DNA from 3 places in the Eubacterium sp. LMAG:50 genome. Region 3 is predicted to be linked to each of the others. Evidence: predicted binding sites of a transcription regulator. Region 3 holds the regulator's gene; each other region holds the start of a gene.

Region 1 (4,303 bases), on a different contig from region 3:
TGTACATTATCATCAGCAATAGCATCAAATCTGGCAAAAGGATATGATTTGGAAGAATCAGTTTTTAGAGCCAAAGAGTATATTTCAGGAGCATTAGCAGCTATGCTTGATTTAGGAAAGGGAAGTGGACCTATGAATCATGGATTTGCTATTACAAATGAATATACTAAAGTAAAATAATAAAGGAGAATTACGATGGAAGAAAGATTATATGCAACACAGATGGAAGCTGCAAGAAAAGGAATTGTAACAAAGGAATTAGAAATTGTAGCAAAAAAAGAAAAAATGGAAGTAAAGGAGCTTTTACCTCTTGTAGCAAGTGGTAAAGTTGTAATTCCTGCTAATAAGAATCATAAGTGTCTCGATCCTGAAGGAATAGGTTCTATGTTAAAAACAAAGATTAACGTAAATCTTGGAATTTCTAAGGATTGCAAAGATTATGATGTTGAAATGGAAAAAGTTATGTCAGCCGTAAAGATGGGTGGCGAAGCAATCATGGATTTATCAAGTCATGGAAACACACAGCCATTTCGTAAAAAACTTACAAGTGAATGTCCTGCAATGATAGGAACAGTACCTGTATATGATAGTGTAATTCATTATCAGAGAGACTTGGATACTTTAACAGCAAAAGATTTTATAGATGTAGTACGTTTACATGCACAGGATGGTGTTGATTTTGTTACACTTCATTGTGGAATTACAAGAAAAACAATAGAGCAGATTCGCAAACATAAAAGAAAAATGAATATTGTATCAAGAGGAGGTTCACTTGTTTTTGCATGGATGTGCATGACAGGAGAAGAAAATCCGTTCTACGAATACTATGATGAAATTCTTGATATATGTAGAGAATATGATGTTACTGTTTCATTAGGAGATGCCTGCAGACCGGGTTGTCTTGCAGATGCAACAGATGTATGTCAGATTGAAGAACTTGTTCGTCTTGGAGAATTAACTAAGAGAGCATGGGAAAAAGATGTTCAGGTTATGGTTGAAGGACCGGGACATGTACCAATGGATCAGATAGCAGCTAACATGAAAGTTCAGCAGACAATTTGTATGGGAGCACCATTTTATGTTTTAGGACCTTTAGTTACAGATATAGCACCCGGATATGATCATATAACAGCAGCTATTGGTGGTGCAATTGCAGCAATGAGTGGAGCAGCTTTCCTTTGCTATGTTACACCTGCAGAACATTTGGCACTTCCAAATTTAGATGATGTAAAGCAGGGAATAATTGCAAGTAAAATCGCAGCTCATGCAGCTGATATCGCAAAAGGCGTAAGAGGCGCAAGAGATATAGATGATAAAATGGGAGATGCAAGACGAGTTTTAGATTGGGATGCTCAGTGGGAATGCGCACTTGATCCTGAAACTGCAAAAGCAATTAGAGCAGACAGAGCACCTGAACATGAAGATACATGTTCAATGTGCGGCAAATTCTGTGCAGTCCGTAGTATGAACAAAGCTTTAAATGGAGAACATATAGATATACTCTAAACTTTAATGAAATTAAGGCGGATAATAATACGTAAATACATAGTATATAAGATGTCAGGGTAAGCAAACCTATGATTTAATGACTACGGCTTGCTCTGTGCTACATAAAAGGAACTGTTGCGTTATTGATATGCAACAGTTCTTTTTATGAAAACAAAAGAAAAACTAAAAAAAAAAAAATAATTAGCACTCGCTCTTGACGAGTGCTAACAAAAGTGCTATAACGTATTTGTAGGAAAGGAAAATCCTAAGAAAGAGAGTGAAGAACTAATATTTAAAACAGAAGTTAAGGAGGTATAGAAGATGAACATTAGTAAATTTACACAGAAGTCAATTGAAGCAGTTCAGAACTGTGAAAAGGTTGCTGAGGAATTTGGTAATCAGGAAATTGATCAGGAACATTTAATATACAGCCTTGTTAATTTAGAAGACAGTCTGATTTTAAAATTAGTTGAAAAGATGGAAATCCAGACAACACATTTTAAAAACAGAATTGAAGATTATGTTAGTAAGAAACCTAAAGTACAAGGCGGACAGAGGTATATTAGTCAGAGTCTTAATTCAGCATTGCTAGCAGCAGAAGATGAAGCAAAGAGAATGGGAGATGAATATGTTTCAGTTGAACATTTATTCCTTGCTATGATTGCTAAGCCAAATAAAGAAGTTAAAGAATTTTTCAAAGAATATGGTATTACAAGGGAAAGATTCTTAAAGGTATTAGCTGAGATAAGAGGAAATCAGAGAGTAACAAATGATAATCCTGAGGCTACTTATGATGCACTTGGAAAATATGGACAGGATTTGGTTGAGAGAGCAAGAAATCAAAAGTTAGACCCTGTTATTGGAAGAGACAGTGAAATTAGAAATGTAATTCGTATATTGTCAAGAAAGACAAAAAATAACCCTGTTTTAATCGGTGAACCCGGTGTAGGTAAAACAGCAGCAGTAGAAGGTCTGGCTCAAAGAATTGTAAGTGGAGATGTTCCGGATGGATTGAAGGATAAAAAGATATTTTCACTTGATTTAGGAGCATTGGTAGCAGGTGCTAAATACAGAGGTGAATTTGAAGAGCGTTTAAAAGCTGTACTTGAAGATGTAAAGAACAGTAACGGAGAGATAATTTTATTTATTGATGAGTTACACACAATTGTCGGCGCAGGAAAAACAGATGGTGCAATGGATGCAGGTAATATGTTAAAACCTATGCTTGCAAGAGGTGAACTTCATTGTATAGGTGCAACGACGCTTGATGAATATAGACAATATATTGAAAAGGATAAGGCTTTGGAAAGACGTTTCCAACCTGTTATGGTCAATGAACCAACAGTGGAGGATACAATTTCAATTTTAAGAGGATTGAAAGAAAGATATGAAGTCTTCCACGGAGTTAAAATTACAGATAGTGCATTAGTTTCAGCAGCAACATTATCTGACCGTTATATAACTGACAGATTTTTGCCTGATAAGGCAATTGACCTTGTTGATGAAGCTTGCGCGATGATAAAAACAGAACTTGATTCAATGCCTACAGAACTTGATGAACTTAGAAGAAAAGTTATGCAGATGGAAATTGAAGAGGCAGCCTTAAAGAAGGAAACCGATAATTTGAGCAAAGAAAGATTAGAGGAACTTCAAAAAGAATTAGCTGAACTTAGAGATGCATTTAACAATAAGAAAGCTCAGTGGGAAAACGAAAAGAATTCTGTAAACAAATTACAGGAACTTCGTGAACAGGTTGAACAGGTCAAGAAAGAAATACAGATTGCCCAGAGCAAGTATGATCTTGAAAAGATGGCTGAGTTACAATATGGTAGATTACCTCAGTTACAGAAACAGTTAGAAAGTGAAGAGGCAAATGTAAAAAATAAAGATTTGTCTTTGGTACGTGAAAGTGTTACAGATGAAGAAATTGCAAAAATCATTTCACGTTGGACAGGAATACCTGTTGCTAAACTGACAGAAACAGAAAGAAATAAAACTCTTCATTTGGATGAACAGTTACACAAACGTGTAATTGGACAGGATGAAGCAGTTACAAAGATTACTGAATCAATAATCAGATCAAAGGCGGGAATAAAAGATCCTGGTAAACCAATAGGTTCGTTCCTGTTTTTAGGACCTACAGGTGTAGGTAAAACAGAACTTGCTAAAGCACTTGCGCAGAATTTATTTGACGATGAGACAAATATGGTTCGTATTGATATGAGTGAATATATGGAAAAATATTCAGTGTCAAGATTAATCGGAGCGCCTCCGGGATATGTTGGATATGATGAAGGCGGTCAGCTTACTGAAGCAGTTCGTAGAAAACCATATTCGGTAGTACTTTTTGATGAAATTGAAAAGGCTCATCCGGATGTATTTAATGTATTATTACAGGTATTAGACGATGGTAGAATTACAGATTCTCAGGGCAGAACAGTGGACTTTAAAAACACAATATTAATTATGACGTCAAATATTGGTTCTTCATATTTGCTTGAAGGAATCAATGACAATGGTGATATAAAGCCTGAGGCAGAAGAGATGGTTATGAATGATTTGAGAAATCATTTCAGACCTGAATTCTTAAACAGATTAGACGAAATTATTATGTTTAAACCACTTACCCGTGATAATATTGGCGGAATTGTAGATTTAATAGTTGCAAATTTGAATGAAAGACTTGCAGACAAAGATTTACATTTAGTGCTTACAGACGAGGCAAAGAAATTTGTCGCAGATAATGGATATGATCCGGTTTATGGTGCAAGACCGCTTAAGAGATATTTACAGAAGAATGTAGAAACCTTAGTAG
Region 2 (4,303 bases), on a different contig from region 3:
TCTTTAATTTTTCATATGGATCTTCCTGTGCCGGCTGACCTGCATTCTGTCCCATATTCATATTCTGCTGCATATTTTGTTGTCCCATATTCATATTCTGTTGTCCAAACTGATTATTCATCATTCCACCAACGGCGTTCATTCCCATTCCCATAAATGCCATTCCTGATGCTCCACCATTTGGATTTTCACCTGCAGCCTGGAATCCTCTTGCTACTGACTGTTGCATAAATGATTCACCTCTGTTTCCTGCTAATGCATCTGCTTTTCTTACATCACTAAGTAATGCCTTTGTATCCTCGTCATATTCAACTGTCTGGATTGCAACTTTAACAATTTCCAAACCTCTGTCACTTCTCCACTGATATGCATCCTCTACGACTTCAGAAAGAGTCTTTGCAAAGCCAAGCTGGTCTGCCTGAATCTTTGACATTCTGTTTCCACGCTCAGGGTCATTTGTATATTTGGAAAATGCTGCTGAAAGACTTCCAACAACTTCATTAAATAACTGTTCTCCTGCCGGATTATCCATATCCGCAAAATCAAATACTTCATTATTTGGCAATAAATATGTAGCTGGCACAAAATTCTTTACAAATAATATTGGGTCTACAATCTTCATTGTATAAGTTCCTCGTGTCATTGCTCCTGCCTGGGTTCCCAAATATGCATCATCCCAATATATTTCTGACTGTGTTCCAAATCTGTTATTAGGGATTTCCTTCATATTAACATATACAGCCAACTGCTGTGCTGAAGGTTCACCACCAAATTTAAATCTTTCCCAAGACTGTTTTAAAACTGATTCAATTATAGAATCGCCTGCAAAAAAAGACTTTGCATTTGCGTCATCTGATTTAAAAAGATATTCTCCCGGCTCACATATGCAAGCTGTGATTGCACCATCCTGTAACGTTATAAGTGCAGTTCCTTCAGGTACTATCACCTTTGAACCATTTGAAATAATTCCTACTGAACCTTTAGTATTTGAACCTCTTCCTCTATTTGTTTCTGAAAGAACAGCCTTATATATAACTGCTCCCGCGCCTAAATTTGTCGGTGGTGTAAAATAATCTAACCACTGATCTGCAAATGTTCCACCTACTGCATCAATTGCTCCTTTAATAAAACCCATTTTTCCGTTCCTTTCGTGTTATTATTTTGTATCTTTATTTATTCATCTCTTCCCTTTAAATAGAATATTTCGTATTCCATTTTAATATTTATATTCATTTTACAGAAAAATAAACCCCAATACAACTGCTTTATTTATATCATTTGTAACCTTAAAAGTCAATTTTAATTGCCGTTTGCATCCATATTTGCTATAGTAACAAGTACAGACTTTTAGTAGCAAAATAAAGGAGAATTTGCATGATAGCAATTAATGTGATTAGTAAAAACGAATTTATGAACGCAATTTTTATAAAAGATACATTTGACTATATGTTGGTAAGCGAATTAGAATTAACAACAATCAACACTTTCTCTGTTGACGGGCGTATTAACAAAGATTTTATTAAAAAAAATGAACTTGAAGAACCTGAAGACGATTTCATCTCATGGGGAAGTATCAGACATATATGTTTTGAAATTATCAAAGGGAAAAACGCTCCATTAAAATTTAAAATCACATTAAAACTTCCTAATTCTTATATTGAAAAAATGTTAACTTCTGTTGATACTAACATTGAAGCTTCGCAGGTTTTAGGAATGTACATACATATTAATTATGAAAACAACAAGTTAAATGTTATTACAGGTACCTCCTTAAGTATATTTACAATGGACAAGTCCATTGATAAATTCTGGGATAAACAAATTACTACTTTACTAAATCAGCATTTCGAACTTGAAATCGAATAAATTATAAATTCAATACAATTTTAAAACTCATAAACACATCTTCTTGCACATTTGTTAGCACTCTTTTTTATCGAGTGCTAATTTTCTCTTGACTTTTACATTTGACCTGTCTAAAATATATATCAAGCGTAAAAATTATGGTGAATGCAAATACTTCGAAATAGTGAAAATTGATAAAATTAAAAGAAATAGTATTCGCAAACACTAATAGATTTATATAAAGGAGTGATATATATGGCAGCTACAAAAGGTAGTTTATCTATTAACAGTGAAAATATTTTCCCAATTATAAAGAAATGGTTATACTCTGATCACGATATATTTTTCAGAGAACTTATTTCTAATGGTTGCGATGCAATTACAAAATTAAAAAAATTATCTCTTATCGGAGAGTACGAATTTAAAGATGATGAAGAAAGCGAACTTAAAGTTCAGGTTATAGCTAATGCAAATGACAAAACATTAACATTTATTGATAATGGTATCGGTATGACAGCTGAAGAAATTGATGAATATATCAATCAGATTGCTTTTTCAGGTGCCGAAGCTTTCCTTGAACAGTATAAAGACAAAACTAATGAAGATCAGATTATCGGTCATTTTGGTTTAGGTTTCTATTCTGCTTTTATGGTTGCAGATAGAGTTACTATTGAATCTCTTTCTTATAAAGAAGGTTCTAAGGCAGTAAAATGGGAATGTGAAAACGGACTTGAATTTTCTATGGATGACTGTGACAAAACTGACAGAGGTACAAAAATTACTTTATATTTAAATGATGATAGCTTAGAATTTGCAAATGAGTTCAAAGCACGTGAAATCATTCACAAGTACTGCTCTTTTATGCCTGTTGAAATATTCCTTTCTAACCCAAACGCTGAACCGGAATATGATACAATTCCTGAATCAGAAGTAACTGACAAAGATACAGTAATTGAAACTATTGTTGAAGAAGCTAAAACTGAAGAAAAAGAAAATGAAGATGGAACTAAAGAGGTTGTAGAGGTTTCTCCTGCTACTACTAAAGCTAAAATCCTTAAAAGACCAAAGAGCATTAGTAATCCTGTTCCACTTTGGACAAAGCATCCAAATGAGTGCACTGAAGAAGAATACAGACAGTTCTATCATGAAGTATTTATGGATTATAAGGAACCTTTATTCTGGATTCATTTAAATATGGATTATCCATTTAACTTAAAGGGTATTCTTTATTTTCCTAAGATTAACACTGAATTCGAATCCGTTGAAGGTGTAATCAAATTATATAACAATCAGGTATTCATTGCAGATAATATAAAAGAAGTTATTCCTGAATTTTTAATGGTATTAAAGGGTGTAATTGATTGTCCTGACCTTCCACTTAACGTATCAAGAAGTGCTCTTCAGAATGATGGATTCGTTAAGAAGATTTCAGATTACATTACTAAGAAGGTTGCTGATAAGCTTTCAGGAATGTGCAAAACAGATAAAGAAAATTACGAAAAATACTGGGATGACATTTCACCATTCATTAAATATGGATGCCTTAAAGATGAAAAATTCTGTGAGAAAATGTCTGACTATGTTTTATTTAAAAATATTGACGATAAATTCCTTACATTTAAAGAATGCTTAGAGGAAAATAAAGAAGCTCATGAGAATACAATCTTCTATACAACTGACCCAGTTCAGCAAAGTCAGTACATTAATATGTACAGAAATGAGAATATAGATGTTGTTATTTTAAAGGATGCTATCGACCAACCATTTATAACACAATTAGAGCAAAAAAATGAAAATGTAAAGTTTGTTCGTATTGATGCTGAATTAACAAATACTTTCAAAGAAGAAGTTAATGAAGATGAATTAAAAGAAATGACTGACAAACTAACTGAAGCATTTAAGAAAGCTTTAAACAGAGATACTCTTGATGTTAAGGTTGAAAAGATGAAAGATTCTTCTATTTCTTCCATGATTACTTTATCAGAAGAAAGCCGTCGTATGCAGGATATGATGAAGATGTACGGAATGGCAGGAATGGATCCTTCAATGTTTGGTGGTGCAGGTGAAACTCTTGTTCTTAATTCAAACAACAACCTTGTTAAATATATCATTGATAATCCAGAAGGAGAAAATACTGATTTAATATGCAAGCAGTTATACGACCTTGCAATGATTAGTCATACTCCTCTTAATCCGGAATCAATGACAGCTTTTATTGAAAGAAGTAACAAGATTCTTGAAATCATAACTAAGTAATATTATTTAACAACATATTTTATTAGATAAAAAATTAGCAATTTAATTATTTATCCAATAATAAATGGACACTTTTTTGTATGACCCTTAAAAGTACAACAAAAATAAAACTTTTAAGAGCAAATCATTTTAAGTGTCCATTTTATTATTCGTTAATTTATAATATCACATTTAAACATTTCTTCTATTGCATTATTAAAAT
Region 3 (4,303 bases):
TCACCACCAAGTCTGTTATCACCTGAAGTTGATAATACTTCGATTACACCATCACCAATTTCGATAATAGATACATCAAATGTACCACCACCTAAATCGTATACCATAATCTTCTGTTCTTTTTCATTATCAAGACCATAAGCTAATGCTGCAGCTGTTGGCTCGTTGATAATTCTCTTTACATCAAGTCCTGCAATCTTACCTGCATCTTTTGTTGCCTGTCTCTGTGCATCATTGAAGTAAGCAGGTACTGTAATAACAGCTTCTGATACCTTTTCACCTAAGTAAGCTTCAGCATCACCTTTTAACTTCTGAAGAATCATTGCTGAAATTTCCTGTGGTGTATATTTCTTATCATCAATTGCTACTTTGTAATCTGTTCCCATATGTCTCTTAATTGAAGAGATTGTCTTGTCAGCGTTTGTAACTGCCTGACGTTTAGCTGTTTCACCAACTAATCTTTCACCTGATTTTGCAAATGCTACTACTGATGGAGTTGTTCTAACACCTTCTGCATTTGTAATAACTGTAGGTTTTCCACCTTCCATAACTGCTACACATGAATTTGTAGTTCCTAAGTCAATACCAATAATCTTTCCCATGATATATTTCCTCCTAAATTGATAATTTTCTTATTTCTCGGTTTTCCGAGTTCAAATATATGTTAAATAATTTCTTATTTGTAAAATTAATTAGCTACCTTAACCATGCTATGTCTTATAACACTGTCTCTATATTTATAGCCTTTCTGGAATTCCTCAACAACAACATTTTCTTCTAATTCGTCATTGTCTTCATGCATTACTGCATTGTGTAATTCCGGATCAAACTGTTGGCCTTTAGCTTCAATGACTGTAACTCCCATTTCTTCAAATGCTGTCATCAACTGCTTATATATTAAATTCATTCCCTGACCTGTTGGTGATTTTTGTTCTTCTTCTGATAATGCTGCGATACCTCTTTCAAAGTTATCCACAATCGGAAGAAGTTTTTCAATAATTGATCTTGCACCAACTTCAAACATTGCTGATTTTTCTTTTTCGCTACGGTTTCTATAGTTTTGGAATTCAGCCATAAGTCTTTGATGTTTATCAGTTAACTCTTCTATCTGCTGGTCTTTCTTATCTTTCTTTCCAAATATTTTTTTCTTTTCTTTTTTGTCTGAAGAATTTTTATCTTCTGCTTCTTTTTTGTCTTTATCTTCTTTAGTATCTTCTGTTGTTTCTTTTTCAGTTTCTACTGTTTCATTTGTATCTTCTACTGTTTCTTCTTCAGTTTCAGATTTTTCTACCTTTTCTTCTTCAGGCATATCGTTAATATTCTTTTCCATTGGACCTTCCTTTCTATTCGTCTTCCTTCTTGAAAGCATCGCTTAACTGGCCCTTAACTGTTCTTAATGTCTCTACAACTTTCTCATAATCCATTCGCTTCGGACCTATAACTCCGATGGTACCTTTAATGCCATCTTCTAATTCATAAGTTGCTGTTACAACACTACAATCCTTCATTCCTTCTACCGGAGTTTCTTCACCGATATAAACCTGAATTCCTGTTTCATTATCATTTACCAAATTGGTTAATGGCTTCTTTTCTTCAAATGTTGAAAGCAACAAACTTGCATTCTCGTTACTGCTTAATTCAGGATACTTCAAAATATTCGTTGCACCTGATGTATAAATCTTCATCTGTGCTTCTGATGCAATGGCTTCTGTAATTGCCTGTAACACATCTGTTACTAATTCTTTATGTTCACCTGCATTAGATGTAAGTGTTGAAATAACAGCTATGTTAATCTGCTCAACTGCTAATCCTGCAAGACTTGTATTGAGTGCCACATTAAGTCTCAAAACCATTTCTTCATTAATCTGATCTTTAACTTTTATAATCTTGTTTACTACTCTGTTTCTTCCCGAAACAACAATACATAAAATCTGATTGTCATCCATAAGTGACAGCTGAATGAATTTTATCTTATCTTCGTTATCCCTTGATGTTGAAATCATTGTTGCATAATTAGTATTGGTTGCAAGCATCTTCGCCATATTCTGAAGAAGGGTTTCAACCTTATCAACCTTTTCAAATAAAAGGTTTTCTCTTTCAGTTACTTTCTTTTCTCTGTTGTCTAATTCCTGAACTTTTTCTTTCATTAAATCGTCAACATAAAGTCTGTAACCTTTATCTGTAGGAATTCGTCCTGCTGATGTATGAGGCTGAACTATATATCCCATCTCTTCTAAGTCAGCCATCTCATTACGAATGGTTGCTGAACTTAAGTTAAGATCTGTATACTTAGAAATGGTTCTTGAACCAACGGGCTCGCCTGTTTCCAAATAGTTACGAATGACTGCCTGTAATATTTTTACTTTTCTCTCTGTCAGTTCCATATTCCATCTCCTTTCTACTTTATTAGCACTCGTTAGTTTTGAGTGCTAACATCTTTCATAAATTAAAATAGCACCCACCATATTATTTGTCAACATTTTTGCAAAAAAAATTATAGAAACTTTTGTAAATAATTTGTGAACATAGAAAAATAGCACAAACCTTAAGGATGTATATAATATCGAAAGAACGCTTTCGCTGCTTGCAATTAAAAATGTATATAATATCGAAAGAACGCTTTCGCTGCTTGCAATTAAAAATGTATATAATATCGAAAGAACGCTTTCGCTGCTTGCCACTCGTAGCAGTTCTAATGTTCCACCATATGGTCTGACATTAGAACCTTCGGTTCTAGTCATTCCATATGATGGAACATTGAACCGACGGCGGCAAATGCTCTTTCGGTATTATATACATCTATCTGGTTTGTGCTATGATTTTTATTAGTATTAAATAGAATATTTTCCATATTATAATAAAAACTCTGATAATACTACATTGCTTACATCAATTCCTCTTTCGGTAAGTTTTATATTGTCGTTTTCGGTTTTCAATAATTTCTCCTGTGTGAGTTTTTCTAAGACATTACCGTATACGTTTTCTATCTTCTTATTAAATAATGTTTCAAATTTAGTTTTGTTTACTCCTTCCATCATTCTAAGGCCTAAAAACATAAATTCTTCCATCTGATCATTTTTAGAGAGTCTTTCAATGTTTTTATGAATTGAACCTAATCTATTATAATCAGTATCAAAGTCTGTATCATTATCACTTTTCTTTCGATAAATTTTTTCTTCGAATACAGATTCATCTTCTCTTGATTGTTGATTATTATTTTCAAATTCATAATCATCTTCATCTTCAAATAAATAATCCATCATTTCTTCACTTCCATATTGAAAAGCTGTCATTTCATCCATATTATCTTCGCAATTGTATATTTCATTTATGAAAGCAATGTACTTATTTAAATCTGAAATATTATTATATCGTTCATTTTCTAATAAAGAAGCTGCTCCTGTTCCAAAGCCAATATAATTTTTTCTCTGCCAATATCCTACATTATGTCTGCATTCCATGCCTTCTTTACTATAATTTGATATTTCATATCTGTGATATCCATTTTCTTCTAAGATATTCTTTGTCATGTAATACATTTCACGCTCAGTATCTTCATCAGGAAGTATATCCTTTCCCTGCAATGCTGCTTCATTTACCCTGTCATACATTATCGTGCCTTCTTCTACTATAAGGCTATACGCCGATATGTGCTCTGGATTCAAGGCAACTACCTTTTCTAGAGTTTCTTTATATGATGAAATCGTTTGTCCCGGAAGTGCACTCATTAAGTCAATGTTAATATTGTCAAATCCACATTCCCTTGCTATTCGATAATTATCCAAAAACTCCTGCCATGTGTGTATTCTTCCAATGCTTTTTAATTCATCATCATTTGCTGACTGAAGTCCTATGCTTAATCTGTTCACTCCGGTTTTCTTGTAAACTTCTAATTTTTCTCTTGTCAAAGTGCCCGGATTACATTCTATCGTTATTTCTGTATTTTCATTTATATTTGCATATTTTTTTACTGCATTCATTATGCATTCAAATAAATGTGATTCCAATATAGAAGGGGTTCCTCCTCCAAAAAAGATTGAATCTACTTCATATCCATTCAAAATATTTTTTGACAATTCAATTTCTTTTATTAACGCATCCACATACTCCTCTTTAGTTTTGCAATCTGCCCTGTCGGAGAGAAAATCACAATAATCACATTTTTTTACGCAAAACGGAATATGGATATATATTTCTAAATGTTTGCTCATTTTTACCTCTCTTTTCAACTAATAAGGTCCCTCTGCCTGCTGCAAAGAGACCTTTTATATTAATCTTCGTCCAATTTGAGTACTGCCATAAA

What was found. Region 3 encodes HrcA, which represses chaperone genes, less so after heat shock. Its sites were predicted from a motif close to TGTTAGCACTCNNNNNNNNNGAGTGCTAACA; they were not measured.
Region 1: the regulator HrcA is predicted to act here: its motif matches at 1,688-1,718, upstream of clpB (ATP-dependent chaperone ClpB).
Region 2: the regulator HrcA is predicted to act here: its motif matches at 1,919-1,949, upstream of htpG (molecular chaperone HtpG).

What each region holds. Positions count from the first base shown of each region.
Region 1 covers NZ_NALP01000006.1:454,183-458,485, reverse strand. Annotated here, with positions in the region: gene thiD (bifunctional hydroxymethylpyrimidine kinase/phosphomethylpyrimidine kinase) at 1-180, shown strand, start outside; gene thiC (phosphomethylpyrimidine synthase ThiC) at 196-1,506, shown strand; gene clpB (ATP-dependent chaperone ClpB) at 1,810-4,303, shown strand, end outside.
Region 2 covers NZ_NALP01000004.1:26,007-30,309, forward strand. Annotated here, with positions in the region: gene CCC31_RS00295 (SPFH domain-containing protein) at 1-1,135, opposite strand, end outside; gene CCC31_RS00300 (DUF5721 family protein) at 1,375-1,866, shown strand; gene htpG (molecular chaperone HtpG) at 2,101-4,101, shown strand; gene CCC31_RS00310 (tRNA-dihydrouridine synthase family protein) at 4,254-4,303, opposite strand, start outside.
Region 3 covers NZ_NALP01000007.1:1,251,328-1,255,630, reverse strand. Annotated here, with positions in the region: gene dnaK (molecular chaperone DnaK) at 1-602, opposite strand, end outside; gene grpE (nucleotide exchange factor GrpE) at 689-1,330, opposite strand; gene hrcA (heat-inducible transcriptional repressor HrcA) at 1,344-2,384, opposite strand; gene hemW (radical SAM family heme chaperone HemW) at 2,853-4,211, opposite strand; gene lepA (translation elongation factor 4) at 4,271-4,303, opposite strand, start outside.